Regions from separate parts of the Bacillus sp. ISL-46 genome, predicted to be linked through region 2. Evidence: riboswitches for the same ligand, from Rfam matches in the RefSeq annotation. Region 2 holds a riboswitch; each other region holds the start of a gene.
What was found. Region 2 has a riboswitch for S-adenosylmethionine ahead of J7E67_RS12765 (homoserine dehydrogenase). Riboswitches for the same ligand answer to the same signal wherever they lie in the genome.
Positions count from the first base shown of each region.

Region 1 (12,209 bases), on a different contig from region 2:
CTAGCTCATCTAACAATGTAGCAATAACTAAAGAGGTAAAAAATACCTTAGCATTGATTTTATTATTAATTTTTGCAAGGACTTGGTATTCTTCTGGAATTACCAACTTTTATACCTTTTATGCGATAAAAGAATATGCCCTTACGATTAAGCAATCACAATTATTCCTGTTCGCTTTTTTAGTTTCCGGTGCCGTCGGTACTTTTTTTGGAGGTCCTCTTTCAGATCGGTTTGGAAAAAAAACAATCATTTCCTTTTCAATGTTAGCAACGATTCCTTTTTCAATTTTAATTCCACAGGTACCACCAACGTTGGCATTTATTTTCTTAATACTTACTGGGTTTATTTTAATGACTAGTTTTTCTGTAACGGTAGTATATGCACAGGAATTAGTCCCGGGTAAAATTGGGACGATGTCTGGATTAACAGTAGGACTTGCGTTTGGAATGGGTGCAATTGGTTCTGTAGGACTCGGTTATATAGCAGACTGGATTGGATTACAGTCGATGATTACATGGCTCGGTGTACTTCCGATTTTAGGCTTAATTGCGTTTCTCCTTCCAACTGACCAAAAGGTTAAAGAATGGAATCAAAAGTAAAATAGGATGGGCCAGAGGCCCATCCTTTATTTTATGTCTTGGATTTTACGGTATAATTCTTCCTTCTCCTCTTCTGTAAGCATTCTTTCAGCCATTGGGAACAAAACATTTTCCTCTTTGGAGAAATGCTCTGTTAAGATAAAGTAGGCATTTTGAATTAGTTCAGCTGTTTTTTTCGTTTCTTCCGTAGATACAAGACCACTTTCTGCTTTTCCAAGAAATTCTCCAATATTTGCTTTTGCCTGATCATGTTCATATTCCATAACAGCTATTGGTCCAGATGTCGTCCCGATATATACACCCATCATAGGAAAAAGAACGCCTTCTTCTCTTTCTGAATGAGGGTCCAATGCTGCTTTAAATTCTTTTACTTTTGTAATTAATGCAGCAAATAGGTTATGAATTTTTGACAGTTTCATGAAAACTCGTTAATTTTTTTAAAAATTTTAACATTTATCACACAAAAAAAGTTTAAATGTTTCATATAATAGAGATAGAACATAAAAGGGAGGGAAAAAAATATGAAAACCCCAAATTATCACGACTTTTATCAAAAGGCATTAATACCCATTGGTGTAAATGACCTAGTTTCCTTACAGGAATCCGCAGCATACTACCCTAACTCACCTTCGACACATTGGCTTATTGCCGTAGAAGGGGTACAACTCCCACAGTCAAAAATATACTATCATTGGAAAGTAAGTATATATCCTGCCGATAGTGAAGGTGATTTCAATTGGAAAAAACCATATTATTGCTCACCGAGTATGGAGTTAATGGATCATGCGAACTCATTTGCATCTTCGCTTGTCACAGCCAGCAAAAACGATAAACTTTCCTCAGCTACCATACTAGAGAAAATAAGCTAACCCCCTAAAAACTTACCTTCTGCTTCACCTTCTTTTTACGTTCACTTGTGAAATAACCCACATATAGTATTATTAAAATATCTACATAAATTAAGGAGCTGTTTGCATAAAACGCAAACAGCTCCTTTTTTATTTCCAATTTACGCTAAACGGAATACAATCCCGTGTCCGCCTTTTGGATATTCCCATTTAATGTTCTGGTATGGGCAGCCGATCCGGCAGCTTCCACATTCATGGCATCCTTCGTAGCCAACCTGCATCCGTGTTCCTTCCCACTTATAAACCTCCGCTGGGCAAAATACTGTACAAATTTTATCGGGACATTTTGTCATGCATACGTCATGATCCATCACGGTCAAATGAGACTTTGTATCACACTTAAAACGGAGCAGATACTGTTTTTCCTCGATATTCTTCGTTGACATTATTTCACCGCCTTCCAAGCACGATAGATATCTTGCAATACTCTAATTGTTCCTCTTTCCGCAGTTACACTCTTCATTATTTGTTTTTGTTTTTCACGCTTAGGAGTCCCATCAACTGTAAAGAATTTGCTCATCGCTTTATTCATCATTGGAACATATTCATTAAAGTATTGTGGGTATTTCTCAAACGTATGTGCAGCATCCTTGTACTTCTCTAAATCCTTCATTATGAAACTACTATTAAGCGCGTCACGGTAGCTATTTAAGCTTGATTCACTGAAGTCCCCACTTTTATGTGCCTGAACTACGGCTTCAGCAGCCATCTTTCCTGATGACATCGCCATGTTCGAACCTTCACGATGAATGGCATTTACTAGCTGTGCTGCATCACCGACGACAATAACTCCATTACCAGCTACTTTCGGTACCGAACGATAACCACCTTCAGGAATAAGATGAGCAAGATACTCAGCAGATTCCCCACCCGCAAGCATTGGCTTGACCATGGGGTGAGTTTTTAAGTAGTCTAGAAGCTCATATGGCTTGATTTTCGCTTTTATCATGCTCGATAGTGTTGTACCAACTCCGATATTCAAGCTCTCTTTATTCGTGTAAACAAAAGCGGTTCCAAGATTACCCTTTGTTGAATCACCAAAGATTTCAATTGTACAACCCTGGTTATCTTCCAAATTAAAACGGTCATTTATTTTTTCTTTTGGTAAATTAACAACTTCCATTACTGTTAAGGCTACTTCATCTGGACGAAATTCTTTATGAAAGCCTAACTGTTTTGAAAGAAGAGAGTTAACACCGTCGGCAAGCACCACGACATCCGCATATACCTCTCCATTCGGACGATCGGTACGAACCCCGACAACCTTGCCATTTTCAACGATACATTCAGTTACTACCGTTTCATTAATAAGTAATGCCCCAGCGTCTACTGCCTTTTTAGCAAACCATTGGTCAAACTGAGCCCGAAGGACTGTAAAGTTATTATATGGTTCCATACCCCATTCAAGACCTTTATAGCCGAATTGAACGACAGATTCCTTATCCATCATCCAAAAGCGCTGTTCAATGACAGGTCTCTCAAGTGGTGCTTCTTTCCAAAATTCAGGAACTAATTCTTCCATTTGTTTGCGGTACAATACTCCGCCCATTACGTTTTTTGCTCCTGGGTATTCTCCACGTTCAATAAGCAAAACGTTTAGTCCATTTTTGGCACACGTGAGGGCACATGCACTTCCTGCTGGACCTGCCCCAACGACAATCACATCAAATTTTTCATGCATAGCTTATTTCACCACCTTTTTCAGTTCTAAGCTGCTTAAATTCCTCGATAAGTTTTGGGAGAATTTCCATAGCATCTCCTACGATTCCATATGTGGCAACATCAAAAATTGGTGCATTTGGATCTTTGTTTATAGCGATAATTAAATCAGAATTTTTCATGCCGACAACGTGCTGAATTGCACCAGAAAGTGCAATAGCAAAATAAATTTTTGGTGTAACTGTTTCACCAGTTTGGCCAATTTGAAGATGGTGTGGCATCCAGCCTGCTTCAACCACATCACGAGTACCTCCAACAGTCGCTCCAATCGTTTCCGCAAATTCATAAAGGAGCTGGAAGTTTTGCACATCTCCCATTCCTTTTACTCCACAGACGATTACATGTGCATCAGCTAGATTGACCTTTTTTGTTACGTCATTCACAATTTGTAACACTTTTGTACGCATGTCTTCTTCTTGCAGTGATATTTTTTCTTCAATAATCTTACCTGTTCTTCCTGATACCGGTTCTTGTGCCTTCATTACCTTTGGTCTGACGGTTGCCATTTGCGGGCGATGTTTTTTACATAGGATTGTCGCCATGATATTACCGCCAAAGGCAGGTCTGCTTGCTTCTAGTAATCTATTATCAACATCCACATCAAGCATTGTAGTATCCGCAGTTAATCCTGTGTTTAAATCTGTTGCTACGGCACTAGCTAAATCTTTACCGTTTGGTGTTGCGCCATAAAGGATAATTTCTGGCTTATATTTTTCAGCGAGGAGCATTACGCCCTTCATATATGATTCAGTACGGTAATTCTTCAATACAGGGTGGTCGACCAAGTATACGATATCTGCACCATAAGAAATAATTTTATTTGCTAAAGGTTTTACTTCATTGCCTAGTAAAAAGCCCGCTAAAGGAACTTGTAATTTATCCGCTAGTTTCCTTCCAGCACCAAGTAATTCTAGAGAAACGCCTTCTACTTTACCATCGTTTTGTTCGATGAATACCCAGACTCCCCGATAATCGTCTAGATTCATGTATATTCCCTCCCATGACAAAAGATAATCGTTATTATTTAGATGATTGGATTGTTAACAGGTCCTTTTTCTCCATCAACAACGCCATTAGCTGGTTAACCTGTTCATCACTAGTACCCTCTAGTCTTTTCCCGCCTTCTGGACGTGGTGGCGTAAACATTTTTCCAACAATGGTTGGTGAACCTTTTAGTCCAAGTTGTGACCGTTCTACATTTTCAAAGTCACTTACTGCCCAAATAATTGGTTCGTACCTTGCCGCTTTAATCATGTTCGGCATTGGCGAATAGTCGATCTCATTAATTTCTTTTTCAACCGTCAATAAACATGGAAGATTGGATTGAATCAATTCATAGCCATTGGTTAATTTCCGTTTAATAAGAACGGTGTTTTCTTTCTGATTGACTTCAGGCACTTCAATTACATTAGTTATTGGCGGGATATCCATTCTTCTTGCAATACCAGGTCCAACTTGTCCTGTATCACCATCAATCGCGTGCTTCCCACAAATAATCATGTCAACTGGGTGTTCCTTATTGATTTTTTCTAAAGCTTTCGAAAGCGCATAACTAGTTGCCAGTGTATCTGCCCCTGCAAAGGCACGGTCAGAAATTAAATATCCTTTATCAGCACCTATTTCCACACTTTTCTTGATAATATCAGTCGCTTGCGGTGGTCCCATTGATAAGACGGAAATGGTACCTCCTGTTTTTTCCCTAATTTTTACGGCCTCCTGAACTGCATGGGCATCGTAAGGGTTCAAGATGGCTGGTGCACTGCGACGGTCGAGTGTGTTGGTTTTAGGATTAATTTTAATAATTTTTGTATCTGGTACTTGTTTGACACATACGACAATATGCATGTAGGACTTTCCCTCCTCCATATGATCTGAGATTATTGAAAGCGTTTGCTTCCTATGGTTTAAAAATGCTTTTATTTACGATATATGAATCGCAACACAAGCATAGTACCAAACAGTGATAGTTTTCTTTTTTTCTTTCTCGATTTAACCTAAAACTAGTGATCATTTAATATTCTTAAAAATCTTATGCAGTAGCTAAGTAGTAGTTTGTAAAAGTTGAAGTTATTACAGTTTGTGGTAAGATATGTAGTTAATCGTGATGTGAATATTAGATAAAGTAGTACTAATATAACTATATGAAATATTAAGATATAAACAATGATAAAAATCACAGCTACTGTCTAATATTGTAGATATTTGATTTGGATTAATTGGACAAGAAAGGAGATGTGTGATGACTGAAGTTATTTTTGGAAGTGTTCTTTCGGCGTTATCTACGGGGGCAGGGGCACTAATTATACTATTTATTCCTCATTCCATTACACATCGTTGGAAGGATGTTTTATTAGCATTTAGTGCAGGAATTATGATGGCAGCTGCTACGATTGGGTTGATCCCTGAGGCATTAAGAACAGGAGGCTTTGGTTCACTTTTTGTAGGAGTTTGTTTAGGAGTATGGGTGCTGACTCTTTTGGAAAAAAATATCCCTCATATTGACTTACAGCATAACAAAAAGGGAATTCAATTTGATGAGAAGGCGTTGTTAATTATATCTGCAATTACCCTTCATAATATTCCTGAGGGATTGTCAGTTGGCGTAAGCTATGCATCCGAACAGGGGGAAACTGGAAATTTAATTGCTTTAGCAATTGGGTTTCAAAATGCGCCGGAAGGCCTACTTGTCGCATTATTTTTAATCAATCAGCGAATTAGTAAACTGAAGGCCTTCATTATTGCAACCTTAACTGGAGCCATTGAAATCATTACTTCCTTTTTAGGGTATTTTTTAACCTCATTTGTTCAAGGGCTAGTCCCCTATGGTCTATCATTTGCTGCTGGTGCCATGTTATTTATTATTTATAAAGAATTAATTCCTGAAAGCCATGGCGACGGAAACGAGCGGGTATCCACCTATGCGTTTATCTTGGGGTTGCTTGTCATGGTGTACATTATTGATATTTTTTCATAAGTAATTATTTTACTAATCGGTTGAACAAAAAAAAATATCACTCTCTTACATAATTATCATTAGACTAAAACCTTCGGCCAAATCATGATCATTTGTTTAAAGGCAAATTTAATTTCTTCATTTGGCCTGGAGATTTGGTCCATTACTTTTTGATACTCATTTATTAATTCATCTAGCTCCTGGCTATATTTTATTGTCATCTCATTGGTAAATCCCTGTGTATTGGCGCTATTTATCATTAATTCCCTTTTAGCCTTTATCTCTTCAATCATTTCATTATGGGTATTACTATACTCGCACACAATTATCCCCCTACCTCTTACTCTATTACTGTAAACAACGAAAAATTAGACTACTTGATGAATTATGACAAGAATTTTTATAAAAGTAAACACAATCGCAAAAGTAGACAAAACATTCTATTTCTTTCGTTTTTCGACAAATTCCTCAAATAAATTCTTGTTTTTACGACAAAATTCATCTAGTTTGCAAGCGCTTTATTCTATTTCACCATACTTATATACATAATAAAAAAACTGGCTTGCAATAATCTGCAGCCAGTTTTAGTATCTGTTATTGATTTACTTCTTCTTTTTCGTAAATAGGTACCCATCCCTCGGTGGTAACAAAAATCCTTACAGCAACCACTTTCCGATCTTCTTCAAGGGTAAAATAGTGCCTTGTATTTTCAGGTACAGAAATCAAGTCTCCTGGATTGAGATGTACTTCAAAGAACTCACCATCTTTACCTTGGATAACAAAGACACCGTGGCCGCTGACTATGAAACGAACTTCATCATCTGTATGATGATGCTCATTTTTAAAGTTTGTCAGTAATACATCCAAATTTGGAGTATTTTCTGATAAAGAAATGACATCTTTCGCTTTGTAGCCACGTCTAGCAGAAATATCTGCGATTTCGCCTTCAAATGCAGCTAGAATTTCTGCCTTTTCTTCATCGCTTAAAAGATACTTTTCTACTAGTTCAGCGGGAAGCTTACTAATATCCCAATTTTCATAAATAACTTCCTGCGACTCCAGAAAGCTTGCAACCTCTTCTTGTTCATGAATTTGCTCTTCTCTGGTTTGAAAAGTAATATATGCCATTCTTCATCATCCTCTCATTTTTAATATTTTTTACACTAGTTTAAACAATTGATATGGTTTATGCTCTAGTAAGCGTAATTGGTAGCGGAATAAAAACTCTGACGCTTCAAGGATTTTTTTAGCCTCAAAGGCATTTCTCCCCCATACCGTTATTCCATGGTTGCGAATCAAGATAGCTCCAGTATCTCCTGAAACATGTTCAGAAAACTTATTGGCAAGTGTCGGGATATGGGCATCATTCCGAATGATTGGTATTGTTAAGACTGCGTCCTCTTCCCACTTATCAAAAGCCTTGATCAACTCTTGGCCTTTAAATGTGACCTCACCATTATCACCATAAACTTCTGAGATCACATTATTATCAATCGTATGCACATGGAGACTGCAGCCAGCATTGGTTCGACGGTAAATTTCGACATGAAGAAGTGTCTCTGCTGAGGGCTTTAAATGTGTTTCTTCAACTGCACGGCCAAATTCATCAACGAGTAAAAAATCTTCATCTGTTCGCTTCCGTTTATCCTTTCCACTTGCTGTTACTAAAAATTGAAGCGGATGATTACTTACTTTAATCGCCAGGTTACCGCTAGTACCCATAAACCAATCACGCTCAGCTAACTCATCCTTTACATCGGCTAATTCGTTCCATCTTTCATTTAGCATGTTAGTTCATCCACCTCAATTCTTTTGTTAATCTCCTCGATACAATCGAAAAAGGAAGTAAATCCTTGATGATTGATTCCCCATTCCACACATTTTTCCTGAAGTAAATCTCTTGCTAACACAAAGTCCGCATGTTTTGCTGCCTCGAGATCGGTTACCGAATCTCCAATAACAATTTTGAAACGGTTTTCCTGAGTGTTTAATTTACGAATAATACTTGGTTTACAACATCCGCAATCATTGTTACATAATGAATCACATTCATTCGGCCATAGAATTTTTATTCTCTCGTCTGTAAAATCCGATTCATTGCAATAAACTCCATCAAATGGACCATATTTCTCCAAGATTGGATAAACAAAGAAGTCAATACCGCCACTAACAATGTAAAATGGAATACCTTTTGCACGCGCAAATTCAACAAACTCTCCAAATCCTGGGCGAATCTTTGCATTTTCAATCGCAAACTCAGTCAGTTCATCCTTTAACCTACTTGGTAATAAGGAGAATAGTTTCCCAACTCCCTCATTGATCGAAATCTCACGTGAGAGGATTTGATCTTTGATCCGTTCCCACCCTTGAGGAGCAAACTTTTCCATCATGCTAATGATGTTATCACTTTCAGTTACCGTTCCGTCAAAATCACAAAAAATCACTGGTTTTGTCATACGGTCACCTCTGCATTACCCCATAGTTTTAGTGCCGTATGGAGCTCAGGATGCTGTTTTGCACCTTCGGCTAATAATTTTCCTTTAAGATTGGTATCAATCGCTTGACGGAACGCAAGGCCCCCTCCGCGTGCACCCTCTGGATGGCCATGGACCCCTCCGCCTGCATTAATGACAGAATCATTACCGAAGTCACGAATTAATAAAGGAACCAAGCCTGGATGAATTCCCGCTGATGGAACTGGGAATGACTTTTTAAAGGCATCTTCTACGGTTAACTCACTTGCAATCGACAGTGCTTTCGTCTTCTCTAACGCCACGGTTCCATATGGGGATGGGAACAACGATAAATCAGCACCAGCATAACGAAGCAACTTTCCAAGCAATAATGAATGGGATAATCCATAAACTGGAGATGATGTAAAAGCACCACTAACTGCAGGATGTGCCATAAGCGGTAAGGCAATTTCATCGTCTTCTCTTAATTCCTGCAGGACGTCTATGCCATAGGAAAACACATTAAACAGTAAGAGGTCCGCTCCAAGCTCTGCAGCCTTCCTTGCTTTTTCCTTCAGCTGCGATGTTCTACCCGTTAGGTTAACTGCATACAAAGTTCGATGTCCTGTTTGGTCAAATACTTCTTGCAATGCCTTTTTTCCTTCGACAATTCTTTTTTCAAATGGTGTCAGCTCATTTTCAAAAAGGATTTCATCATCCTTCACAAAATCTACACCACCAAGGGCTTGTTGCTTTAATTGCTCAACTAAAAATGCGAGATCTTTACCGAGCACTCCTTTAAAGATACTCATTAAAAGCGGTCTATTATAAACGTTTAATTTCTTCCGAAGACCTTCAATTCCAAACCTTGGGCCAGGGAACTGACTCTTTAATCCATCATCAAACTGCAAATCTAGTAATTTTATTTTTCCATCTAATGAAAGCTTACCGAAAACGGTTGTTAAAATAGCAGGCAGGTCATTAGAAAAATTAATCGCTGGATAGGCTATGCGGATTAAAGATTGGTCACCTTTTTCTGCAGGTATCGTTTCAACTGATACCACACTGCCTTTATGCTTGCGTAATTGGCTTTGCTCTAGTTCAGGCAAGTTCGTCCATGAACCTACAGTTAATCCAAGTGCAATCTCTTCAGCCTTTTTGGTTGGTTTTTTTTCATCATGCAGTAAATATGTAGCAATTATTTTAGACATTCAAAAACACGTCCTTTCAAAAAACATAAAAACCTCTTCAACAAAGAAGAGGTTAGCCGCAAACTAACATCTTCTCATCTATCAGCTTGTTGCTGCAAGAATTAGCACCGTGCCTAAAACTGGTTTAAGTCGGTTGCCGGGCTTCATCGGGCTTTTCCCTCCGCCTGCTCTTGATAAGAAAACGATTCGTATTTTATAAAGTTTTTAATGTTGTTTAACTTTAATTTGCATTATCTCAAGAAAAATATAAAATGTCAATCGATTTAACAGAATATTTCCAAACGACTAATTCTTTCAACAGCTTCGGCTAATCGTTGTTCTGATGTTAATAACCCAACACGGACATATCCTTCTCCAAATTCTCCAAAGCCAATTCCCGGTGCAACCATGATATGTGCTTGTTCGAGTAAAATGTTAGCAAATTCCTCAGATGTTTTGCCCTCAGGAACTTTGAGCCACGCGAAAAAGGAACCCTTTGGCGCGGTGACCTTCCATCCCAATGAACGAAGCCCATCAATCAATACATTACGTCTTCGCTCATAAAGATCGTTTAGTTCCCGTACACAATCCTGAGGGCCCATTAAAGCCTCAGCCGCTGCCTCTTGTACAGCTCCAAATAAACTAACATAAAGATGGTCCTGTAAAAGTTCAATGCTTGAAATCACACTCTCATTCCCAACAGCAAAACCAACACGCCAGCCTGCCATATTAAAGGTTTTTGATAAAGTATATATCTCTATCCCAACCTCTTTAGCCCCTTCAACCTGCATAAAACTTATTGGTTTTTCACCATCGAAACCAATAGCACCATAGGCAAAATCATGAACAACACAAATATCATGATCTCTAGCTAGCTTAATAGTCTCATTAAATAATTCATGAGTAGCTGTAGCTCCTGTTGGATTATTAGGATAATTGAGGAACATTAACTTTGCTTTTGATAAAACAGACTTATCCAGTTCGCAATAATCCGGTAGAAAGTTATTTTCCTCTCGTAACGGCATCGTAACCATTTCAGCTTTTGCAAGAGCAACCCCAGACCAATAATCCGGGTAACCGGGGTCAGGTACAAGGATGGTATCCCCCGGATTTAATATGCATTGAGGAATTTCGACAAGTCCTGCTTTACCCCCAAACAAAATCGCCACTTCTTTATCCGGATCAATGGTCACTCCATATTCTCTTAAATAAAAATCAGCGGCAGCCTGTTTTAAATAACGATGTCCCTGAAAAGGAGAATATTTATGATTTAATGGATTCGCTGCTGCATCTTGAAGTTTTTTAACAATATGAGAAGGCGTTGGCTGATCAGGGTTGCCTTGCCCTAAATTAATCACATCAAACCCTTGTGAAATATATTCCCCTACTTTTTTAACAAGTGAAGCAAAAAATTGCTTCGGAAGACTAGTTAATAATTCTGATGGAGGAAATTGCTTCATTGTTCTCACCTGCTTAATTTTTTATAAGAATCATTGTGAAATTCTAGTCACAAATGATATAACTTTTATAACGGCTTGTAAAGAAAAAATTCCGAAATTTCAAACGAGGTGAAGATTCGTGAAATTAAAAATTTCATGTCTGCAAATGGATATCGTCTTCGGTGATCCCAATAAAAACTACCAAACTGCCGAAAGACTCATTGAAAATGCACTGACTGAACAACCCGATATCATTGTCCTTCCGGAACTATGGACAACGGGATATGACTTGACGCGCCTGAATGAAATTGCAGACCCAAAAGCAGTACAAACGATTGAATTTCTCAGAAAAGCAGCACAACAAAATCAGGTTCATTTCGTTGGCGGCTCAGTTGCGAACCGTGAAGAAACAGGAGTAAAAAATACTCTCCTCATCATCAATAAAGATGGCACGCTTGTACACCGGTATAGTAAACTACATCTTTTTAAACTCATGAATGAGCATGTTTTCTTAGAGCCTGGCGCCGAGAAGGGACTTTTTCAACTTGATAATCACCATTTTGCTGGGGCTATCTGTTATGATATCCGGTTTCCAGAGTGGATACGCGCTCACACATCCGAAGGTGCAGAAGCACTGTTTGTTGTGGCCGAATGGCCTGCACCTAGATTGTCCCACTGGAGGGCCCTTTTAATTGCAAGAGCAATTGAAAATCAATGTTATGTAATTGCCTGTAACCGTTCTGGAAATGACCCGAATAACCATTTTGCTGGTCACTCGATGATTATTGACCCGTGGGGTGAGGTTATTGCTGAGGCTGGAATGAAGGAAGAAATCCTATCGGCTGAAATTGAGATGGACATAGTCAAGGAGGTCCGTAAGCAAATTCCTATTTTCACGGATAGAAAACCAGAATTCTATAAATAATAATTTTCAAAAAATATTGACAC
Region 1 is NZ_JAGGQR010000027.1:94,168-106,376, reverse strand. Features, by position in the region: gene J7E67_RS15560 (MFS transporter) at 1-599, shown strand, start outside; partial or broken gene J7E67_RS15555 (hemerythrin domain-containing protein) at 626-955, opposite strand; gene J7E67_RS15550 (hypothetical protein) at 1,121-1,468, shown strand; gene J7E67_RS15545 (ferredoxin family protein) at 1,609-1,893, opposite strand; gene J7E67_RS15540 (FAD-dependent oxidoreductase) at 1,893-3,188, opposite strand; gene J7E67_RS15535 (electron transfer flavoprotein subunit alpha/FixB family protein) at 3,181-4,212, opposite strand; gene J7E67_RS15530 (electron transfer flavoprotein subunit beta/FixA family protein) at 4,247-5,071, opposite strand; gene J7E67_RS15525 (ZIP family metal transporter) at 5,466-6,200, shown strand; gene J7E67_RS15520 (aspartyl-phosphate phosphatase Spo0E family protein) at 6,260-6,502, opposite strand; gene J7E67_RS15515 (1,2-dihydroxy-3-keto-5-methylthiopentene dioxygenase) at 6,774-7,307, opposite strand; gene J7E67_RS15510 (methylthioribulose 1-phosphate dehydratase) at 7,338-7,967, opposite strand; gene J7E67_RS15505 (2-hydroxy-3-keto-5-methylthiopentenyl-1-phosphate phosphatase) at 7,961-8,635, opposite strand; gene mtnW (2,3-diketo-5-methylthiopentyl-1-phosphate enolase) at 8,632-9,843, opposite strand; SAM riboswitch class I at 9,915-10,023, opposite strand; gene J7E67_RS15495 (pyridoxal phosphate-dependent aminotransferase) at 10,107-11,282, opposite strand; gene J7E67_RS15490 (carbon-nitrogen family hydrolase) at 11,401-12,186, shown strand.
Region 1: it holds a riboswitch for S-adenosylmethionine, as region 2 does, so the genes downstream of both, mtnW (2,3-diketo-5-methylthiopentyl-1-phosphate enolase) here and J7E67_RS12765 (homoserine dehydrogenase) in region 2, are expected to answer to the same signal.

Region 2 (12,209 bases):
AAGATTTTGTTCTGTTCTGCAGTGGCCCCATAGCCTAATCTCGTTGATATCCCCATTAAAGAATAGACCTGGTTGCCCACCAATCATCCCCGATGGGTAGATATAGGTTTTAAGGCTTCGTTCACCCTTTTTTACAAACTTACCATTAATGTATAGCTGCGGCTCTCTATCATCATAGACAACAGCAATATGAATAAGATCATTAATTATTGCTTCATAGACTAACACCGCATATATATTTTTCTTGGCATGTTCATAGATCGTAATTCCATTTAGTCCAACTGAAACACTAACCCCTGCATCATTATCGGACACCCCATATCCAGGTCCAATGATATAATTTTTTCCATTTACATTTGCCGGCTTATCGCGTGATTGTTTATCGATAAGATGAACGCTTTCAGGCAATACCCAAAACTCATAGGTGAATGTATTTTTCAGATTCGTTAATAAACGTCCATTTAAGCTATTCCCTAACATGACGCACCTCTTCAATTTACTTTTATGAATAACTAGTCCATTTGATCGAGCTTTTACACAATATGAATACTATTTGATTTTGACTAGACTTATCCCCAGTTTTAGGGTGTTTGGTTTGCTTTTTTTTAAGATATTAATATATCCCCTACACATAAGAGAGTAGAAATTGTTAAAACAAAAAAAGAGCTCCAAGGGGCTGTTGACAATTTGTCAACAGCCCCTTGAAAGCTCTTTTTTACGGGAACAAATGCTAGTTACATCTTTTAACCTAGAGGTAAGCTAAAGTTACTTCTTTATTCTTACTTTCTGTTTCATACTCCCCTATTATTTGAAAGTAACAAGACGCCTTCTGCTGATTAATTAACTGTTCTAATTCTTCCCTAGTCGCCTGGATAATTGCTATCTCATCAGAAGCTTGAGCTACCCATGTAATCAAAGGGTTATTATAATTCTTTGAGAGACCTTGAATTAACCATAATTCTTTTTCGTTCCCTTTTTTCTCTCCATCACATGCTGCTGTTGTTTTTGTGATATTCTTATTTGACGACCGATTTTGACAGACATAGACCAAATCTTCAATAACAGCACTTGCAGTAGGATACATCCCAGCTCCTGGTCCTTGCAAAGTAATACTACCAACAATATCAGAGTGAATATTTACAGCATTTTCTACGCCTTCAATAGAATAAAAAGGATGAGATTTCCCAACAAGGACTGGTTTAACCTCTGCGTTAATTTGACTACCTGTCTTACTAATACTTGCAATATGCTTAAACCTTAATCCCATCTTTTCTGCTGTTTCAATTAACTCTCTTGTAATCGAGGTAATGCCCGCACGCTCGACATTCTTCCAATTGGGTTGTTCTCCAAAAGCAATTCTGCTGAGAATCATTGTTTTATAAAAAGCATCAAATCCCTCCACATCGTTGGTTGGATCCACTTCAGCATACCCCTTCTCTTGCGCTAAAATGAGGGCATCAGCAAATGACTGCTTCTTCTCGCGCATTTCCGTTAGTATAAAATTCGATGTCCCATTAAGAATTCCTTGGATGTGACGAACTCGGTTAACATTTAATAACTGCCTTAAGGTTTGAATAACCGGAATACCACCCGCAACTGTTGCTTCATAACCCACCGAAACATTATAATTCTCAGCTAACTCGAGCAGTTCATTCCCGTGGTGTGCAAACATTTCTTTATTCGCTGTGATTATGTGGCAACCACTTTGTATAGCTTGTTTTAAAAAAGTAAAAGGTTGTTCTTTGTCGACGATTGCTTCGACAACAACATCAAGTTGAGGTAGATTAAGAATTTCGGCAAAATCTGTAGTTATTAAAACATCTTCCCTTATGTCTCTGGTTTTTTGTTTATTTTTTATTAGTACTGCAGCCACTTCTACTTTTCTCCCTAAAACACTAGTAAGTTCCTCAGCGTGGGATTGTATTGTTCTATAAACACCTTCCCCAACTGTACCAAAACCTAGAATTGCCACTTTAATGACAGACATGTATTCCACCCCTTAAATAATATTAGACATGACCAATTGGTTGTTTATTTTAATATCATATAAATAAGAAAAACCCTCTTCATAAGAAGAGGGTAGATTTCCTCCTCTTATCTGTCAGGTTAAAAATAACCTGCAGGAATTAGCACCTTTTCAAGAATTACCTTGATGGTTGCCGGGCTTCATCGGGCCTAGTCCCTCCGCCGCTCTGGATAAGAGTTTTATTTAATTATTTCATTAAATATCCAAGATATAAAAGAATTCTAGTTGATTCCTTTGTAATTGTCAATATTATTTGAAATTTCTTTTTTTACAATGGTAATAGGGATACCTCTTCCTTGTCCCCCAAACGGTCTATCATTTCTAACCACTCCTCCGGTTTATTTGAAAGAATGGAATAATAGGTGGTTAGAAAATCCTTTACAAGGTTTGCTGGCAGTGAGTCAAGTTCATCAGCTAATGGCATGAAACATAAATCAAGCCCTGTTACAACTTCCCCATTGTTTTCCCAGGAAGGATGAACATATGAAAAATCTATACGTTTATAGCCCAAATGGGAAAGAACTTCGCGGCGGATATATGGATCCATAACCCTTACTCCACCAAATTCGTGATCTTCCACCCGGTACGGATCATATATTTCTGCGAACATGCCGAATAGCACTTGTCCATTTTCTTTAGCTAATTGTTGTAAATCCTTTAACCGGTTTTGAGCTAAAAAACGTCCAAGGCTTAGCCCAGGTTGACTGATGATCGTAAAATCTGTCATGGCAATATTCCAATCCGGATAATAACGATATTCGGTTGCACCTAAGACTTTATCGCCATCGACTGCTACAAACACGCGAATACTCGGATCTTCTAATGGCTCTTTCCATAACTCATATGCTAGTACTTCTTCTGGGGGAAAAATTTCTCCCATTAAGTTATGAAGCCTTCTAAAATTCTGATCATCTATATTGGTAATTCTAATATATTCCATTGAGATACATGCCTCCCATTCATTTAAAAGGATTTTTCCATTCCATTAATGTTGCATAATTGTAGGATTCTTCATCCTCGAGATAGTTTTCAACAATTCCTAATGGCACACGGCTGCAGCGCAACAAGAAAGTGATGACAGGATCCTGTATATCCCCTTTAATTATCGCAGCTAAATATTGCTCAGGTGTCAAGCTATCAGCTGCTTTATAATATCCTGGCATTCTACCGCCGCCTAGTAATCGATCCAAACTTTTTTCAATCACAACATGGTACATAGCCTGCATCAACAATTTTCCTAACCCTAGTTTACGGTACTTCGGACGAACACTGATATCGACGATATACAAGGTATTACCCTTTGGATTATGGTTGCGTATGTATCCATGGTCTGTGATTTCTTCCCATGTATGACTTTTATCGTCTGGATCAAAGTCGATAGTTAAGCCGGTAAGTGACCCAGCCAATTCACCGTCCACTTCAACACACAATGCACCTTCTGGAAACAAGGTCACATGGTTTGTTAATTGCTCTTTATTCCACCATAATTCTGATGGAAAAGGAGGTGGGAAGCACTCAGATTGAATTTTGATAAGATTGTCAAAATCCAGTTTTGAATAATTGCGAATGATAACCGGCACAGGCCGATCTTGGTCATAAACAAAAAATTCACTTCGGTACAAGGAAACACCCACCCCTTAGTTTACTTTTCCCAATCTGTATATAAATCGGTCCTTCGATCACGCCAGGTTGTAACAGAACCACGTTCCCTTACTTCAGATAATAAATTTAAATCTAGGTCAGCTGTCACGATCATTTCATCGTTAATTTCCCCTTCAGCCAAAATGCCTTTTGGAGGAAATGGTATATCATTTGGAGTAATAATTGCGGCCTGGCCAAAATTAGCCCGCATAAAATCCACAGTTGGCAGTGTACCCACTGTTCCCGTTAAGACCACATATACTTGGTTTTCAACTGCACGAGCATGGCTGGTATACCGAACTCGATGAAATCCATGACGGTCATCTGTGCAGGATGGACAGAAGATGACATCCGCACCTTTGGCCCTTGCCATGCGTACGATTTCTGGAAATTCAATATCATAACAAGTGAGGAGGGCAATTTTCCCTTTTTCTGTTTCAAATATTTGAAAGGAATCCCCAGGTGCCATATTCCATTCATGGACTTCAGTTGGTGTAATGTGAAGTTTGGCCTGCTCCCCAATTCTTCCATCTGGATAAAATAAATGGGCGGTATTATACAACTTACCATCCTTTTCAATTACCTGCGTTCCCGCAATAATATGAATGTTCGTTTTTTGGGCAAAATTAGAAAACAACTCTCGATACTGTTCGGTAAAACTTGGCAGATCATTGATTGTTAGGCTTTGACCTTGGCCATTACCAATCGATAATAACTGGGTCGTAAAGAACTCTGGAAAGAGGACAAACTCTGCACCAAATTCTTCAGCAGTTTTTATGTAGTGCTCACATTGTGAAGCAAATTCCTCAAAGGATTGAATCGTATGTAAATGGTACTGCACGGCAGACACACGAATTTTCATCATTTTCCTCCTGTCATTTGTAAAAATTCTCATGGGAAAATTATCTAATATTTTAGTTTTTAATACAAATTTTAAAGACTAAAAGCCTGCCAGTTGGCAGGCTTTCAAAATTTCATATTTATCGCTGCAGTTTTCCCTCAGCTAACTGGATTTGCTTTTCCACTTGCTCTGGAGCCGTTCCCCCAAAGCTATTTCGGACACCAACAACATGCTCAGGAGCTAATACAACATAAATATCTTCCTCAAATAATGGACTAAAGCCTTGATATTCTTCGAAGCTCAAATCAAGCAAAAATTTGTTAGACTGAATCGCATATAAAACAATTTTTCCAATAACTTCATGTGCATCACGGAAAGGCAGACCTTTTCTTACCAAGTAATCAGCAATATCTGTGGCATTAGAAAAGTCATTGTTAATGGCCTTACGCATCACGTCTTTATTTACTGTCATCGTTTCAATCATTGGTGCTAATAACATTAAGGAACCTTCAAGCGTTTCAACCGTATCAAACATGCCTTCCTTATCTTCCTGTAAATCTTTGTTATAGGCGAGTGGCAGACCTTTAAGAACGGTGAGCAGTCCGATTAAATTACCATATGTCCGTCCGGTTTTTCCACGTAGCAGCTCAGGTACGTCTGGATTTTTCTTTTGCGGCATAATACTTGAACCTGTGCAAAACGAATCATCCAACTCGACGAACTGAAACTCCTGACTCGACCAAATGACAAGCTCTTCGGATAATCTGGAAATATGGGTCATGATTATGGAACCAATCGATAAAAACTCAAGGATAAAGTCGCGATCACTGACAGCATCCATACTATTAGGATAAACCGTTTCAAACCCCAACAGTTCCGCGACACGTTCACGATTGATCGGAAACGTCGTTCCTGCCAATGCCCCTGAACCAAGAGGTAACCAATTGATACGCTTCAAACTATCAATCAATCTCTCTTTATCACGTTCAAACATCCAAAAATAAGCCATTAAATGATGGGCAAAGGATACAGGCTGGGCACGCTGCAGGTGAGTATATCCAGGAATTAGCGTTTGGACATTCTCTTTCGCCTGCTCAATTAATGCCTGCTGGACATCTTCTATTAATTTAATCAGCTCAGTTGTTTTCGTTCTTAAGTATAGATGCATGTCGGTGGCCACCTGATCATTACGGCTTCTCCCTGTATGGAGCTTTCCTCCCACCGGACCAATTTTTTCTATTAATAACTTCTCAATATTCATATGGATATCTTCATCTTCAACTAAAAACTCTACCGCGTTATCGTCGACCATTTTCTTGATGGAGAGTAGTCCGTCCTTAATCTTTATAGCATCCTCCATTGGAATAATACCGCACTCACCCAGCATTTGCACATGGGCAAGACTTCCTGCGATATCCTCCTTGGCTAGCTTTTGATCAAAAGTAATTGAGGCTGTAAATTCCTCAACTAGCTTATTCGTTTCTTTCGTAAAACGGCCGCCCCATAACTTAGACATTGATTGCTCCCCCTTAACCTAACAAGACAGCCCTCGAAAAAGGATTCGAGGGCAATCCGAATTATTTTAAAATTGATTCCTTTTTATTCACTTCTGAATAGACCTTTGTTGGCAGACCCCAAATCTTAATAAATCCTACTGCGGCATTATGATCAAACGCATCACCTTTTGAATACGTTGCTAGTTCCTCGTTGTATAAGCTGTAAGGAGACTTTCTGCCCACAACCGTATGATTACCTTTATGAAGCTTGACACGAATTGTTCCAGAAACGTTCTTTTGAGTTTCATTAATAAATGCATCAAGTGCTGGTTTTATCGGAGAATACCAAAGTCCTTCGTAAATGATCTTAGCCATTTGCTGTTCAACTTGTGTCTTAAATTGGGTAACCTCACGAGTTAGAGTTAAAAACTCTAATTCTTTATGGGCATTGATTAAAATTAGCGCAGCAGGATTTTCGTACACTTCACGAGATTTAATTCCTACTAATCTATTTTCAATATGATCAATACGGCCAACACCGTGCTTGCCGCCAAGCTCATTTAAGGTTTCAATTAATTGAACAAGTGGGAGTTTCTCACCGTTAACAGCAACAGGTACCCCCTGTTCAAATTCAATTTCAACATACTCCGCTGCATCTGGTGTAAGTTCTATTGGATTCGTCCAATCAAAGGCTGCTTCTGGCGCCTCAGCCCATGGATCCTCTAGAACTCCGGCCTCACAAGCACGTCCCCAGATATTGGCATCAATTGAAAATGGATTATCTAAATCGACTGGGATTGGAATTCCGTTCTCCTCAGCATATTTGATTTCTTCGTCACGTGTCATTCCCCATTCACGAACAGGGGCAACAACTTTTAAACTTGGGTTCAATGCTTGGATGGAAACTTCAAAACGTACTTGGTCATTTCCTTTACCTGTGCAGCCATGAGCAACAGCAGTGGCGCCCTCTTTTTCAGCTACTTCTACTAATAATTTTGATATAAGCGGTCTGGATAAAGCTGAAGATAATGGATATTTTCCTTCATATAAGCAATTTGCTTTTAATGCTGGTAAAATATATTCCTTTGCTAATAATTCTTTAGCATCGATCATATAGGCTTTAATGGCTCCGACATTCAGTGCCTTATTTTTGATGGCTTCTAAGTCTTTTCCTTCACCGACATCTAGACCTAATGCAATTACATCGTAGCCATATTTTTCTTGAATCCATTTTACTGAAACTGATGTATCTAAACCGCCTGAGTAGGCTAAAATGATTTTTTCTTTTGTCATTGTTATTATTCTCCTCTTACTGTATGTGTATTATGTGTATTTTTATTCAACCGATAGAATTATTATACAACAAATCTCATGAAAAAGGAAACAATTATGCTAGTAAAAGTTTTAAAATTGATTTCTGGGCATGAAGACGGTTCTCCGCTTCATCAAAAACCACTGAATGAGGACCATCGATGACCTCTGCTGTTACCTCTTCGCCTCGATGGGCGGGCAAGCAATGCAAAAAGATATAGTCCTCCTTTGCATTTTTACAAAGTTCATTATTTACTTGAAATCCATGGAACGCCTCGAGTCTTTTTGAAGTTTCTTCTTCCTGCCCCATACTGGTCCAGACATCTGTTACGATGACATCTGCATCTTTAACAGCTTCTAGTGGATCATTTGTAATCACGAGCTTACATCCAGTTTGTTTTCCAACTTTAATTGCCTTCTCTGTTATTTCTCCATCAGGCAAATATCCTGGTGGACTGGCAATGCTAATATCCATTCCAACCTTCATCGCGCCTTCCATTAAAGAATGAGCCATATTGTTATTGCCGTCCCCAATATAGCACATCTTTAAGCCGGACAGTTTCCCTTTATGCTCAAGAATCGTTAAAAGGTCTGCTAACACTTGGGTAGGGTGCTGCAGGTCAGTTAAACCATTAATAACTGGTACTGTTGCATGCTCAGCTAATTCTTCGACTGAATCGTGTGAAAACGTTCGAATCATTAATCCGTCCACATAGCGCGACAAAACTTTAGCGGTATCAGAAATACTTTCTCCTCTTCCAAGCTGGATATCCTTTGAACTTAAGAATATTGCATTACCGCCTAACTGCAACATCCCTACCTCAAATGATACCCTTGTACGGGTGGATGATTTTTCAAAAATCATCCCTAAAACCTTCCCGCTTAAATACGGATGCGGTTTTCCTTGTTTTTGGAGCTTTTTCATCTCTATCGCCTCGTTTAGAAGATAGAGGATTTCATCTGTACTAAAATCGGAAAGCTGTAAACAGCCCTTTCCTTTAAGTTTCGGCTTATTTATATTACTAATTTCATTTAATTTAATGGCCTCACCCATGAATGGCACCTCTCTCTTCCAACTTGTAATATTCATTCATAGATCGAACCTCAGAATCGGATCTAGATCCTTTTTCCAGGCCGATTACCGCTTCAATTGTATCTAAGTGTGTAAATACTGGTACCTTGTAGCGAACCGCATGTTCGCGAATCTGGAAACCAAATTTAATTTTATTTCGTCCTTGATTCGGTATATTTATGACAGCCTTCATGGACTGTTTTCGGAAAAGTTCAATGACTTCTTCATCGTCCTTAATCACTTTTTCAACATCAATTCCATGGTTTTGGAAATATGAAGCGGTCCCCTCTGTAGCAACAATCTTGTATTGTTTTATTACAAGTTCTTGAATGATAGGAAGAGATGCTTGCTTATCTCGATCAGAAATGGAACAGAAAATATAATTTTCATCTTGTTGCCCGCCAAGAGTAGGAATCGACTTTTCAAGTGCCTCTTGATAGGTTACTCCCATGCCAAGCGCTTCACCTGTTGATTTCATTTCTGGTCCTAGCACATGGTCAACACCTTTTAGCTTACTCGATGAAAATACAGGTGTTTTTACTGAAAAATAGGATGGCTCATCCATTAGTCCCTTTGTTGAACATAGACCTGAGAGGGTCTCTCCTAATTGAACGCGTGTCGCCCATTCAATCATCGGAATTCCTGTGACCTTACTCATGATTGGCACTGTTCTAGAAGAACGCGGATTGACTTCAAGCACATTAACCTGGCCTTCATAGATAACAAATTGAATGTTCATGATTCCAATAACTGGTGCTGAATTTGCAATTTTTTCAGCATAATCAATTAACGTTTCTTTAATTTTCTCTGACAGTGAAATCGGTGGGAACACCGAGATGCTATCCCCTGAATGGACCCCAGCTTTTTCTATATGTTCAAAGATACCTGGGACGACGATATTTTCCCCATCACATATGACATCAATCTCGCACTCTAATCCAGGTAAGTATTTATCTACTAATAATGGCCACATCGTTGCTTGCGAATTTTTCTCCAGTTGCAGTATATACTGGCTCAATTCCGCTTCTGAAAAAATAGTAAACATTGATTGGCCGCCAATGACATAGGATGGGCGCACCAGGACTGGATAACCCAGTTTAGTGGCTGCTTCTATTAATTCGTCAGAATGCGAAACGGTTTGACCCTCTATATGCGGAATGTTTAAGTCTTCAAGCAACTGGTAAAATTCTTTACGATCTTCTAGTCGATCAACATTTTTCACCGTAGTACCTAAAATTTTGATCCCTTCTTCTTCTAAATCATGGGCTAGATTTATGGCAGTTTGGCCACCGAACTGAATCAATACACCTTCCACCTGTTCTTTTTCGATGACATGAAGTACATCCTCTGCTGCGAGTGGTTCAAAATAAAGGCGGTCTGCAATCGAATAATCGGTACTAACAGTCTCAGGGTTGTTATTGATAACAACCGCTTCAAAGCCCTTTTTCTTGATCGCATTTGCCGCATGTACTGAACAGTAATCAAATTCAATCCCTTGGCCGATTCGAATTGGGCCAGAACCAATGACAAGAATCTTTTTCTTGCTCGTCACTTCAACTTCATCAAACCCGTGCCAGGTTGAATAATAGTAAGGTGTAACAGCATCAAACTCAGCTGAACAGGTATCAACCATTTTATAACCAGGTTTCCAGTTGAGTTCTTTCCACTTGCTTCTTACCTGCTTTTCAGGAATAGCATATATTTGAGATAAGAGCTTGTCGGAAATATTATTTCGCTTTGCTACCTTAAGCAAGGAAACTGGAACATCGCTCCAATTATAGGAAGCTAATTCCGTTTCTAACGTAACGATTGAGCTAATTTTGTGTAAAAACCATAGATCAATCTCGGTCAACTGTCGAACTTTTTCAAGTGAGATCCCTCTTCTAAGCGATTCTGCAATGATGAATAATCGCTGATCATTTGCCTGTTTAAGAAGTTCAAGTAAGTTCTTTTCATCAATTAATTTATTTCCTTCGAGGCAAAGTCCATAAACATTCATTTCCATCGAGCGAATGGCTTTGTTTAAGGCACCTTCAAATGTCCGATCAATCGCCATGACTTCCCCAGTTGCCTTCATTTGCGTTCCTAAGGTCCTGTCCGCTTCAGGGAATTTGTCAAAAGGAAAGCGAGGTAGTTTTACCACAATATAATCAATCGCTGGCTCAAATGATGCAAAGGTATTACCTGTTATCGGATTCACAATCTCATCCAAATGATACCCAATCGCACACTTCGCAGCCATCCTGGCAATTGGATAACCAGTCGCTTTAGATGCGAGTGCAGAAGAACGGCTCACCCTTGGATTTACTTCGATAATGTAATACTGATTCGATTCCGGATGAAGAGCAAACTGGATGTTACAACCACCGATAATCTTTAATTCTTTAATAACTTTTATAGAAGAATCACGAAGCATTTGATATTGGACATCTGTTAATGTTTGCGACGGAGCAACGACAATGGAATCCCCGGTATGAACACCGACTGGATCCATATTTTCCATATTGCAAACGATGATGCAGGTGTCATTGTCGTCTCTCATGACTTCATACTCAATTTCTTTCCAGCCTTTGATACTTCTTTCTACCAACACCTGCTGAATCGGACTTGCCGCTAAGCCTTTTTTCAGAACAGCTTCCAGTTCTTCATCATTATAAGCAAAGCCGCCTCCATCCCCTCCAAGTGTATACGCAGGGCGAATGATGACTGGAAATCCAATTTCCTTTACAAAGGACACGCCTTCCTCAAAGCTGTGAATAATCGCGGACTCTGGAATTGGTTCACCAATTTTAAGCATCAAGTTACGGAACCTTTCTCTGTCCTCACCATTTTTGATAGACTCAACAGATGTTCCTAATAATTCAACATTGTATTTTTCTAAAATATTTTGTTCGTAAAGCTGCACAGTTAAATTCAGACCCGTTTGGCCGCCTAGTGTACCAATAATTCCATCTGGTTTTTCTTTCTTGATGATTTTTTCTATGGTTTCAACGTTAAGCGGTTCAATATATACCTTATCGGCAACGGCTTCATCTGTCATGATGGTGGCCGGGTTATTATTAATTAAAACAACTTCAATTCCTTCTTCTTTCAAGGCTATACATGCCTGTGTACCTGCATAATCAAATTCTGCAGCCTGCCCAATAACAATTGGACCTGATCCAATCACTAATACCTTTTTTAAACTTTTATTTAATGGCATAAACAGTCTCTCCCATAGAAGCTATCTGAGTTACGAAATTTTTTAAAATATATTCTGTATCGCTTGGTCCTGGATGGGCTTCAGGATGAAATTGCACGGTTTGTATTTGATGGTTCTTATGCATTAACCCCTCAATCGAACGGTCATTTACGTTTCGGTAGGTGACATCGAATTCCTTGTTGTCAATACTTTCGTCAACTACAACATAGCCATGATTTTGTGCTGTGATTTTCACTTTTCCAGTCGTAAGTTCCTTAACTGGATGATTACCACCGCGATGCCCATAGGCTAGTTTTTTTGTTTTAGCCCCATATGCAAGGGCGATTAATTGATGCCCAAGACAAATGCCAAGTGTAGGATAGTTCTGACTTATTTTTTTTATTTCTGGAAACCATTTTTTTAATTCCATTGGATCCCCAGGCCCATTACTGAACAGGACACCATCTGGATTCAAGGCCTTTATTTTTTCATAAGGTGTATTGTATGGGACGATTGTTACCGCACAGTTTTCATCTAGCAGGGCATTGAGAATCGACTTTTTAAATCCATAATCCATGAGCACCACATGTGGCCCTTGGTTTTTGAAATATTGGATCTTTTTAGTTGATACTTTCTCCACC
Region 2 is NZ_JAGGQR010000019.1:34,407-46,615, reverse strand. Features, by position in the region: gene J7E67_RS12770 (glycosyltransferase) at 1-480, opposite strand, end outside; gene J7E67_RS12765 (homoserine dehydrogenase) at 749-1,987, opposite strand; SAM riboswitch class I at 2,092-2,203, opposite strand; gene J7E67_RS12760 (GNAT family N-acetyltransferase) at 2,295-2,966, opposite strand; gene J7E67_RS12755 (GNAT family N-acetyltransferase) at 2,986-3,648, opposite strand; gene J7E67_RS12750 (carbon-nitrogen hydrolase family protein) at 3,669-4,529, opposite strand; gene argH (argininosuccinate lyase) at 4,648-6,024, opposite strand; gene J7E67_RS12740 (argininosuccinate synthase) at 6,086-7,297, opposite strand; gene argF (ornithine carbamoyltransferase) at 7,392-8,369, opposite strand; gene carB (carbamoyl-phosphate synthase (glutamine-hydrolyzing) large subunit) at 8,362-11,589, opposite strand; gene J7E67_RS12725 (carbamoyl phosphate synthase small subunit) at 11,576-12,209, opposite strand, start outside.

Region 3 (9,049 bases), on a different contig from region 2:
GTTGGACAACCTTAAGAGGCTTAAAAAAATTGTCCATGCAAGCGATGCTTACTTTTGCTGCCATGAACTTGAAAAAGATGGCCAGCTGGACGTGGAAAGGTCCAGAATTGGCGTAATAATAGTCAAAGGATAGGTCTAAATTTTGCTCAAAAGGCATCCGAATGGGCTCATTCGAATGCCTTTTGTCTACAATCTGAAATCCTAACTTTAGGATTTTTCTTTTTTTTATTATAATTAAGTATAAAATAGTTGAGGCGGAAATTAGATGATGCGATTTTTAGATGAAAATGGGAATCCAGTAGAATTGTCTTTTTTACCAAATGCTTTCGAAGAGGCAGCAAAGCATGTGTTAGTCATTTGCCAGTATGGGGAAGAGTGGCTATTGACGAACCATAAAAAAAGAGGACTTGAATTTCCCGGTGGAAAAATGGAATCAGGGGAAACTCTTGAAGAGGCAGCACAACGAGAAACCTATGAGGAGACAGGCGCAATCCTAGGTGAGCTAAAATTTATTGCTGAGTATAAATTTACCGACCCGATGAGGTCTTATGTGAAGGCTGTCTTTTGGGGAAAGGTCGCTAGGGTTGAAGAAACGACTAGTTACCACGAAACCAATGGTCCTGTTGTTGTTAAAGGTGATATATTGCAGCAGCGATTTGGGGATGATTACAGCTTTATCATGAAAGATCAAGTCGTCGAGCAATGTGTTAAACTCATTCGAAAGTTACAGAACGAAAAAAAATAGCAGAGAGCATAGGATAACAATCTGCTATTCCTTGATAATTTTTTTCTCTAATAATTCAACAAGCTGGTACATAATGGTAGCAAATACCGCGATAACCAAAAGTGATAAGAAAACAAGTGTAAAATTAAATACTTGGAAGCCATAAATGATCATGTATCCAAGTCCTCTAGAGGATACAAGGAATTCACCTACGATCACACCGACCCAAGACAGACCGACATTTACCTTAAGAGTAGAAATAATCGTTGGAAAACTCGCGGGGAGGATAGCTTCTTTGAAGCATTGCCAACGAGTTGCACCGAAAGTTTGGAGTACTTTAAGATAATTCGGATCCACCGCTTTAAATGAGGTATATACCACAATGGTGGTAATGATAATTGAGATAATCGCGCCCATGGCAATAATCGATGAATACCCAGGACCTAGCGCCACAATCAAAATGGGCCCTAATGCGACTTTCGGCATGGCATTTAAAATAACAAGATAAGGATCAAGCACCCTTGAAATCATCGGTGACCACCAGAGGATAGCAGCTAATATCGTACCCAGTAGTGTGCCTAGAATAAATCCTAGGACGGTTTCCGTTAAGGTTACGCCAATATTGCTAACTAAAGTTCCATCATGAATTTTTTCCAGGAGTAAATTCCATATCTTTGAGGGAGAACTGAAAAGAAGCGGGTCAATCCACTGTTTTTGACTAAACAATTCCCAACTAGAGAAAAAGACGATAAAAATGATCGCCTGATAAAATCCGACCCATCTTTTTTCAACCTGCAGTGATTGAATATAGTTTTTATGGAGGAGTTCAAGCTTATTCTTTTTCTCGCTCAAGAGACTCCAACTCCCTCCATATGGTTTGAAAGATACTTGAATATGCCTGATGATTTCTTGCTTCAAATGGGGATATATTTCTTAGTTCCTCCGGCATCGTAAATGTTTTATAGATTCTCCCGGGACTTGGTGAAAGCAGAAAAACGCGATCGCTCATGGCAATAGCCTCACCAATATCGTGAGTAACGAGAATAGCTGTTTTTCCAAATTTATCTAATGTTTGTGATACTAAATCCTCCAATTTAAGCTTAGTTTGATAATCGAGAGCGGAAAAAGGCTCATCAAGCATAAGCAGTTTTGGTTCTGTGGCAAGCGTCCGGACGAGAGCCACCCGCTGCCTCATACCCCCTGATAACTGCCTAGGAAGCTGTTTTTCCACCCCTGTTAATCCGATTTGGCTTAACAGGCCAAGGGCAGCCAATCTTGTTTTTTGGTTCAACTGCTTTGATAACTTCAAACCGATCAGGATATTCTCTTCAATCGTTTTCCAAGGGAACAAATAATCTTGTTGGAGCATATAACCGATTTGGTTTTTTGCGGTAGTTACCGGCTTTTTTTCTAACAAGACAGTACCTTGCGTTGGTTTAAGCAAACTAGAAATAATGGAAAGCAGAGTCGTCTTACCACAGCCGCTGGGGCCGAGGAGGGAGACAAACTCGCCCTCATCCACTGTTAATGAAATATCGGAGAGGGCCGTGGTGGCAGAGGCTTTAGTAAAATAGGTGTGATGAATATTTTGAACGGTCAAAAAGCTCATAAGAACGGCCTCCCTTTCCTTTATTCTTTTATTATCTTGTCAGCGATCTCTGTATTTACAAGTGTTTGATGATCTACTTCTTTTGGCAGTACTCCTGCTTCGTTCATGATGTTTTGTAGATTGTTCCACTCCTCTTGGTCAAGGATAGGATCTGTTGCAAAAGATCCTTGATTTTTATAACGCTCAACAACAGTGGTCATAATTTCTAAATCTGTATCTGGAAAAAACGGTTCCACCGCTTTTGAAATTTCCTCAGCATTGTGCGACGCTACCCATTGTTGAGCTTTGTAAATTGCTCGAGTGAACTTTTCAATCGTTCCCTTATTTTCTTTCATATAGCTTTCCTTGGACATAAACGTAGTATATGGTACGTGGCCAGACTCTTTACCGAAGGAAGCAACAATATGACCTTTTCCTTCTTTTTCAAAAATACTTGCCGTTGGCTCAAATAATTGCACAAATTCGCCCGTTCCAGAAGCAAAGGCATTGGCAATATTAGCGAAATCAATGTTCTGGATTAAGTTCAAATCCTTTTGAGGATCAATTCCATGCTTTTTTAAAACAAATTCACCGACCATCTGTGGCATGCCGCCTTTACGTTGCCCTAAGAAGGTTTTTCCTTTTAAGAGGTCCCATGAAAAATTATCAATCTTTTCTCTAGCAACGAGGAAAGTACCATCGGTCTGGGTTAATTGTGCAAAATTGATGACGGGGTCGTTTGCTCCTTGGGCATAAACGTAAATCGATGTTTCTGAACCAACTAGGGCAACGTCGGCCCCCCCAGAAATCAGAGTGGTCATGGTTTTGTCGCCGCCGGGTGTTGTTGTTAGCGTGACGTCTAAACCTTCAGCTTTGAAAAATCCTTTGGCTAGGGCAACATACTGCGGGGCATAGAAAATGGACCGGGTAACTTCAGCGATTCGAACTTTCTCAAGTTTCTTTGTTTCATTTTTTGTGGAGCTATTACAAGCGACAAGTGAAAACATAAGTATAGTGATGAGCAGAAAGGAGAAACTGAACTTTAACGATTTTTTCATGAAGCGAGCCTCCTTATTTATCATAAAAAATCTGGGCTAATTGCCTAAGATATCGTATGAAGAGGAGAAAAATGTGTGAATGCCTAGAGAGAATAAATTTTATAAAAAAGGGAAGTTTTGCTGATGAGCCAATACAATGATGGAAAGATTGTTGATATCACGCGCTTTCCTTCTCCAAATCCCAATATTGAATTAAAAGTAATCACTTACCTTTCCAATGGATTACGAGTGAAAGGCATGCTTGCGGAACCGATTGGGGAAGGTGAGTATGATGGATTCCTTTATTTACGCGGCGGCATTAAAAATGTTGGTAAAGTTCGACCAGCAAGGATTGCCCAGTTCGCAGCTGAGGGCTTTGTTGTTTTTGCGCCTTATTATCGTGGAAATCAGGGTGGGGAAGGCAATGAGGATTTTGCCGGGGACGACAGGGAAGACGCCTTTTGCGCCTTTTTGCTGTTAAAATCTATGCCCAGAGTACGTGAAATACATATATTTGGGTTCTCGCGGGGTGGTGTAATGGCGCTTTTGACAGGAATTGAATTCCCTGAGACCGCGTCTGTTGTCAGCTGGGGCGGGGTCAGTGATATGTCCCTCACCTATTTGGAACGTAAAGATTTACGGAGAATGATGAAGAGGGTCATTGGCGGAACCCCTCAGAAATTTCCGGAACGGTATCAAGACAGGACCCCTCTTTATCAAATAGAAAAGATCAAAGCCCCTGTCCTGATTATCCATGGTGCTAAAGACGGAAATGTTTCGGTGGAGCACGCGTATCGTCTTGAAAGAAGGCTGAGGTTAGTAGAAAAACCAGTCGAAGCATGGTATTTTAACGAATTTACACATTACTTCCCACCAGCAGTAAATAGAAAAGTCGTGAATGATTTAACGAAGTGGATGAAAAGTCACCGTAAAAGATGATAATATATAGGTATTACAAGTAGAGGAGCGGATGTTTATGGGTATGCCTCTTGAGTTAAATACGATGATTGTAACTAAAGGTAGAGAAAAACGAGTGGAGGAAAACGTCTTTTTGCTAGAAAAAGAAGGGTACAGACTTTATCCAATTGAGATTCCGATTGATGTAAGAAAAACAATCGATAGTGATTCAAGTGGTACCGCATTGATAAAAAAAGTCGAGTTGCAAAATAACAGCACGACCATAACCTATCAATTAATATCATTAAATTCGACTAACTAATGAGATTAGAAAGCCCATATCGAATCGATATGGGCTTTCGATATTATGCTATTGGTCCGCCTTTTTCTTCAATATCACGTGAAACATTAGTGAACTTTTTAAAGTTTTCGCGGAACTTTGCGGCTAATTCCTTTGCTTTCTTTTCATATGCCTGCGAATCCGACCAAGTTTTAATCGGCTGTAGGACTTCGTCTGGTACACCTGCAATATGGAGCGGGATATTTAATCCAAAGATCGCGTCCTTGACAGTCTCCACATGGTTTAATTCTCCCTCAAGAGCGGCTTCAACCATAGCGCGCGTGTAGGAAAGTTTCATTCGATTACCGACCCCATATTCGCCGCCGGTCCAGCCAGTATTGACAAGAAAAACATTGGCATTGTGCTCAAGTATTTTTTCACCGAGCATTTCTGCGTAACGAGTCGCAGGCAGCGGCAGGAATGGAGCACCAAAGCAAGTGGAGAAGGTAGCTTGTGGTGACGTTATTCCACGCTCTGTTCCGGCTAGTTTTGAGGTGTAGCCACTTAAAAAGTGATACATTGCTTGTTCCTTTGTTAATTTTGAAATTGGAGGCAAGACACCGAATGCATCAGCGGTTAAAAAGACAATCGTATTTGGATGGCCAGCGATACTTGGTTGAACAATATTATCAATTGCGTCAATCGGATAAGCGGCACGTGTATTTTCGGTCAACGTTCCATCATCATAATCAGAGATTCTTGATTCCTGATTCAATGTTACATTTTCTAGGACAGTTCCAAAGCGGATGGCATCAAAGATTTGCGGCTCCTTTTCACGAGAAAGATTGATACATTTTGCGTAGCAGCCCCCCTCGATATTAAAGACACCATTGGAGGACCAACCGTGCTCATCATCACCAATTAATCGACGATTGGAATCCGCTGATAAGGTTGTTTTGCCAGTTCCAGACAAGCCAAAGAATAAAGCAACATCGCCTTCAATCCCAACATTGGCAGAACAGTGCATCGAAAAAATATTGTTTTCAGGCAGTAAATAATTCATTACAGAAAAAATCGACTTTTTCATTTCCCCTGCGTATTCTGTACCACCTATTAAAACAATTCTTTTTTCAAAAGAAATCATAATAAAAGCTTCCGAGTTGGTACCATCGATAGCCGGATCTGCCTTGAAATTAGGTGCAGAAATAACGGTAAATCCAGCATCATGGGCAAGTAGTTCATCATCCGACGGGCGAATAAATAACTGGTGTACAAATAAATTTTGCCAAGCTAATTCATTTACCACTTGGATGGATAAACGTGATTTTTTATCAGCACCCGCAAATCCTTTAAAAACAAAAATCTCATTTTTCTGTTGTAAATAATTAATGACCTTTTGATAAAGCTTTGTAAAAACCGGCTCTGAAATTGGTTGATTGGTAGTTCCCCATTCAATTTTGTCTTTAGTTGAATCTTCTAAAACAATGAATTTATCCTGTGGAGACCGGCCAGTATACTTTCCAGTAGCGACACTAATTGCTCCCGTAGAAGTTAATGCTCCTTCATGACGGGTTAAGACTTTCTCAACTAATTGAGGAACAGATAATTGCACATGAACATGACTTTCATTTAACAATTGATTTAATTCATTAGGAGTATCAACAGAATTCATTTAATGAGACCTTCCTTTATTTCGTTTTTAGGTTGTTAATAATATAAAAAGTATAACACATTAGCTGAATTGATGTATCCTATTTAACTGGATTTATATATTATAAAACTTTAATTGAAGATATAAAAAAAATTTATAAAAGATACTAACATATTTCGTATATTTCCCATTTTGTTGAAAAACATTTCTTAAAAAATTCATTGACATTGTTGGGCAGTGTGATATTATTCTAAGTTGAACGGATACTCTCTTATCCTGAGCTGGTGGAGGGACAGGCCCAATGAAACCCAGCAACCTGCAGTATGAAAAGATTGACCACTTAAAAGGTCCTTTTCAGGATGCGAAGGTGCTAATCTGACGCAAGGCTTTGACCTTGAACGATAAGAGCGAAAGGCCCGGAACAACCTTTCCTCTCTGGTAAGGTTTTTTGTTTTGTATAAGTCCTTTATGAAAAGAGTCTCTAATAAAAATCCTTTGTTTATTACATACTAAGGGAATGAGTACCGTATCAAATTCTCGATGTTTAAGGAAGTATTCCTGTAACCTTCCTAAAACCTCGATTATCTCATATTATAGGAGGAATTCAGATGTCAACAAAACGTCGTTTGTTCACTTCTGAATCAGTTACTGAGGGTCATCCTGATAAGATCTGTGACCAAATTTCTGATTCCATTTTAGATGCTATTTTAGCAAGGGATGCTAATGCCCGGGTTGCGGCTGAAACTTCAGTAACAACAGGACTAGTGCTAGTAGCAGGAGAAATCACCACATCTACCTACGTGGATATTCCAAAAATTGTTCGTGAAACGATTAAAAACATCGGCTACAATCGGGCGAAATTCGGTTTTGACTCAGAAACCTGTGCTGTTTTAACATCTATTGATGAACAGTCTCCAGATATCGCGATGGGTGTTGACCAAGCTTTGGAAGCGCGTGAAGGTCAAATGTCTGATGAACAAATCGAAGCAATTGGTGCAGGGGACCAAGGTTTAATGTTTGGTTTTGCTTGTAATGAAACAAAAGAGCTTATGCCTCTTCCCATTTCACTAGCGCACAAACTTGCTCGCCGTTTAACAGAAGTACGTAAAGATAAGGTTCTTGATTACTTACGTCCAGACGGAAAAACACAAGTAACGGTTGAATATGATGAGAACGATAAACCAGTACGCATTGATACGATTGTTATTTCCACTCAACACAATCCTGAAGTTGAGTTAGAGCAAATTCAACGTAACTTGAAGGAATATGTTATTAATCCGGTAGTTCCAAAAGAATTAATCGATGAAAAGACAAAATACTTTATTAATCCAACCGGCCGTTTCGTTATTGGCGGACCACAAGGGGATGCTGGCTTAACAGGTCGTAAAATCATCGTTGATACGTATGGTGGATATGCTCGCCATGGCGGTGGTGCCTTCTCTGGTAAGGATCCTACAAAAGTGGACCGTTCAGCTGCCTACGCAGCACGTTATGTTGCCAAAAATATCGTTGCTGCTGGCCTTGCTGATAAGGTAGAAGTTCAACTTGCCTATGCAATTGGAGTTGCTAGACCCGTTTCGATTGCAGTTGATACGTTTGGTACAGGTAAATTGAGCGAAGACGTGTTAGTTGACCTAGTAAGTGAAAACTTCGACCTTCGCCCTGCAGGTATCATTAATATGTTGGATCTTCGTCGCCCAATTTACCAACAAACAGCAGCTTATGGTCACTTTGGCCGTACAGATGTGGATCTTCCTTGGGAGCGCACAGATAAAGTAGAAACATTACGCCAACAAGCAAATCTATAAATAGAAAAGCAAAAGCGCCTTGGCGCTGGAGCTAGACAATACAAAGGGAGTTACATACTACATGTAACTCCTGTTTTTATTCGTACGTCTATTTACCTGTACAGTAACAAATAATTGAAAAAATGAAGTGTTTAAGCAGGTCTAAAGAAGTGAAAAATGATGATATTAAATTTGCCTATTGTTCACAGTGCAAATTTTATAAAAAAAGTGGTAGTATTAGAGAGTATGTTTTTCTGTCTAGCTCCAGCGCAAGGCGTTTGCGCTTTGGAGCAATACGTCCTTTTAAAGGATATTTAGAATGAGGTGAAGTACATAATGTGTGGTTTTATCGGTTGTGTACACGACAAAACACAAAACTATAGTGATGAGCAAAAACAACAATTTAAAAATATGAACGATATTATAACTCATCGGGGGCCGGATGATGATGGTTTTTATTATGATGATCATATCCAATTTGGGTTCCGCCGTTTAAGTATCATTGATATTGAGAGTGGTCATCAACCGCTTACGTATGAAAATGAACGCCACTGGATTATCTTTAATGGTGAAGTTTATAACTATGTAGAACTGCGCGAGGAACTATTGAGCGAAGGATTAACCTTTTCAACTAGCTCCGATACCGAAGTTATTATTGCACTCTACAGCCATTTGAAGGAAAAAGCCGTCGAAAAACTACGTGGAATGTTCTCCTTTGTCATCTGGGATAAACAAGAACAAACTCTTTATGGGGCGCGTGATCCGTTCGGGATTAAACCGTTTTTTTATTTTGAAGATGGTGAAAGAACATTTTTTGCCTCTGAGAAAAAGAGTATTCTATTGGGGCTCGAAAATGATGTTCTTAACTATGATTCCTTGCAGCATTATTTGACCTACCAATTTGTTCCTGAACCAACCACCATGTCTGATGGTATTAAGAAATTAGAGCCAGGTCATTTTTTTACCAAAAAGATTGGCTCACCAATGGAAATCAAAAGATATTGGAAAGCACACTTTAAACCAGTTCACAAATCAGAACCTGATTTTATCAAGGAAATTAAAGATGTCCTGTTCGATTCTGTAAA
Region 3 is NZ_JAGGQR010000077.1:8-9,056, forward strand. Features, by position in the region: partial or broken gene J7E67_RS27730 (transposase) at 1-116, shown strand, start outside; gene ytkD (RNA deprotection pyrophosphohydrolase) at 266-745, shown strand; gene J7E67_RS27740 (ABC transporter permease) at 770-1,576, opposite strand; gene J7E67_RS27745 (ABC transporter ATP-binding protein) at 1,557-2,333, opposite strand; gene J7E67_RS27750 (ABC transporter substrate-binding protein) at 2,354-3,319, opposite strand; gene J7E67_RS27755 (alpha/beta hydrolase family protein) at 3,494-4,288, shown strand; gene J7E67_RS27760 (DUF2584 domain-containing protein) at 4,326-4,568, shown strand; gene pckA (phosphoenolpyruvate carboxykinase (ATP)) at 4,612-6,198, opposite strand; SAM riboswitch class I at 6,446-6,585, shown strand; gene metK (methionine adenosyltransferase) at 6,786-7,985, shown strand; gene asnB (asparagine synthase (glutamine-hydrolyzing)) at 8,301-9,049, shown strand, end outside.
Region 3: it holds a riboswitch for S-adenosylmethionine, as region 2 does, so the genes downstream of both, metK (methionine adenosyltransferase) here and J7E67_RS12765 (homoserine dehydrogenase) in region 2, are expected to answer to the same signal.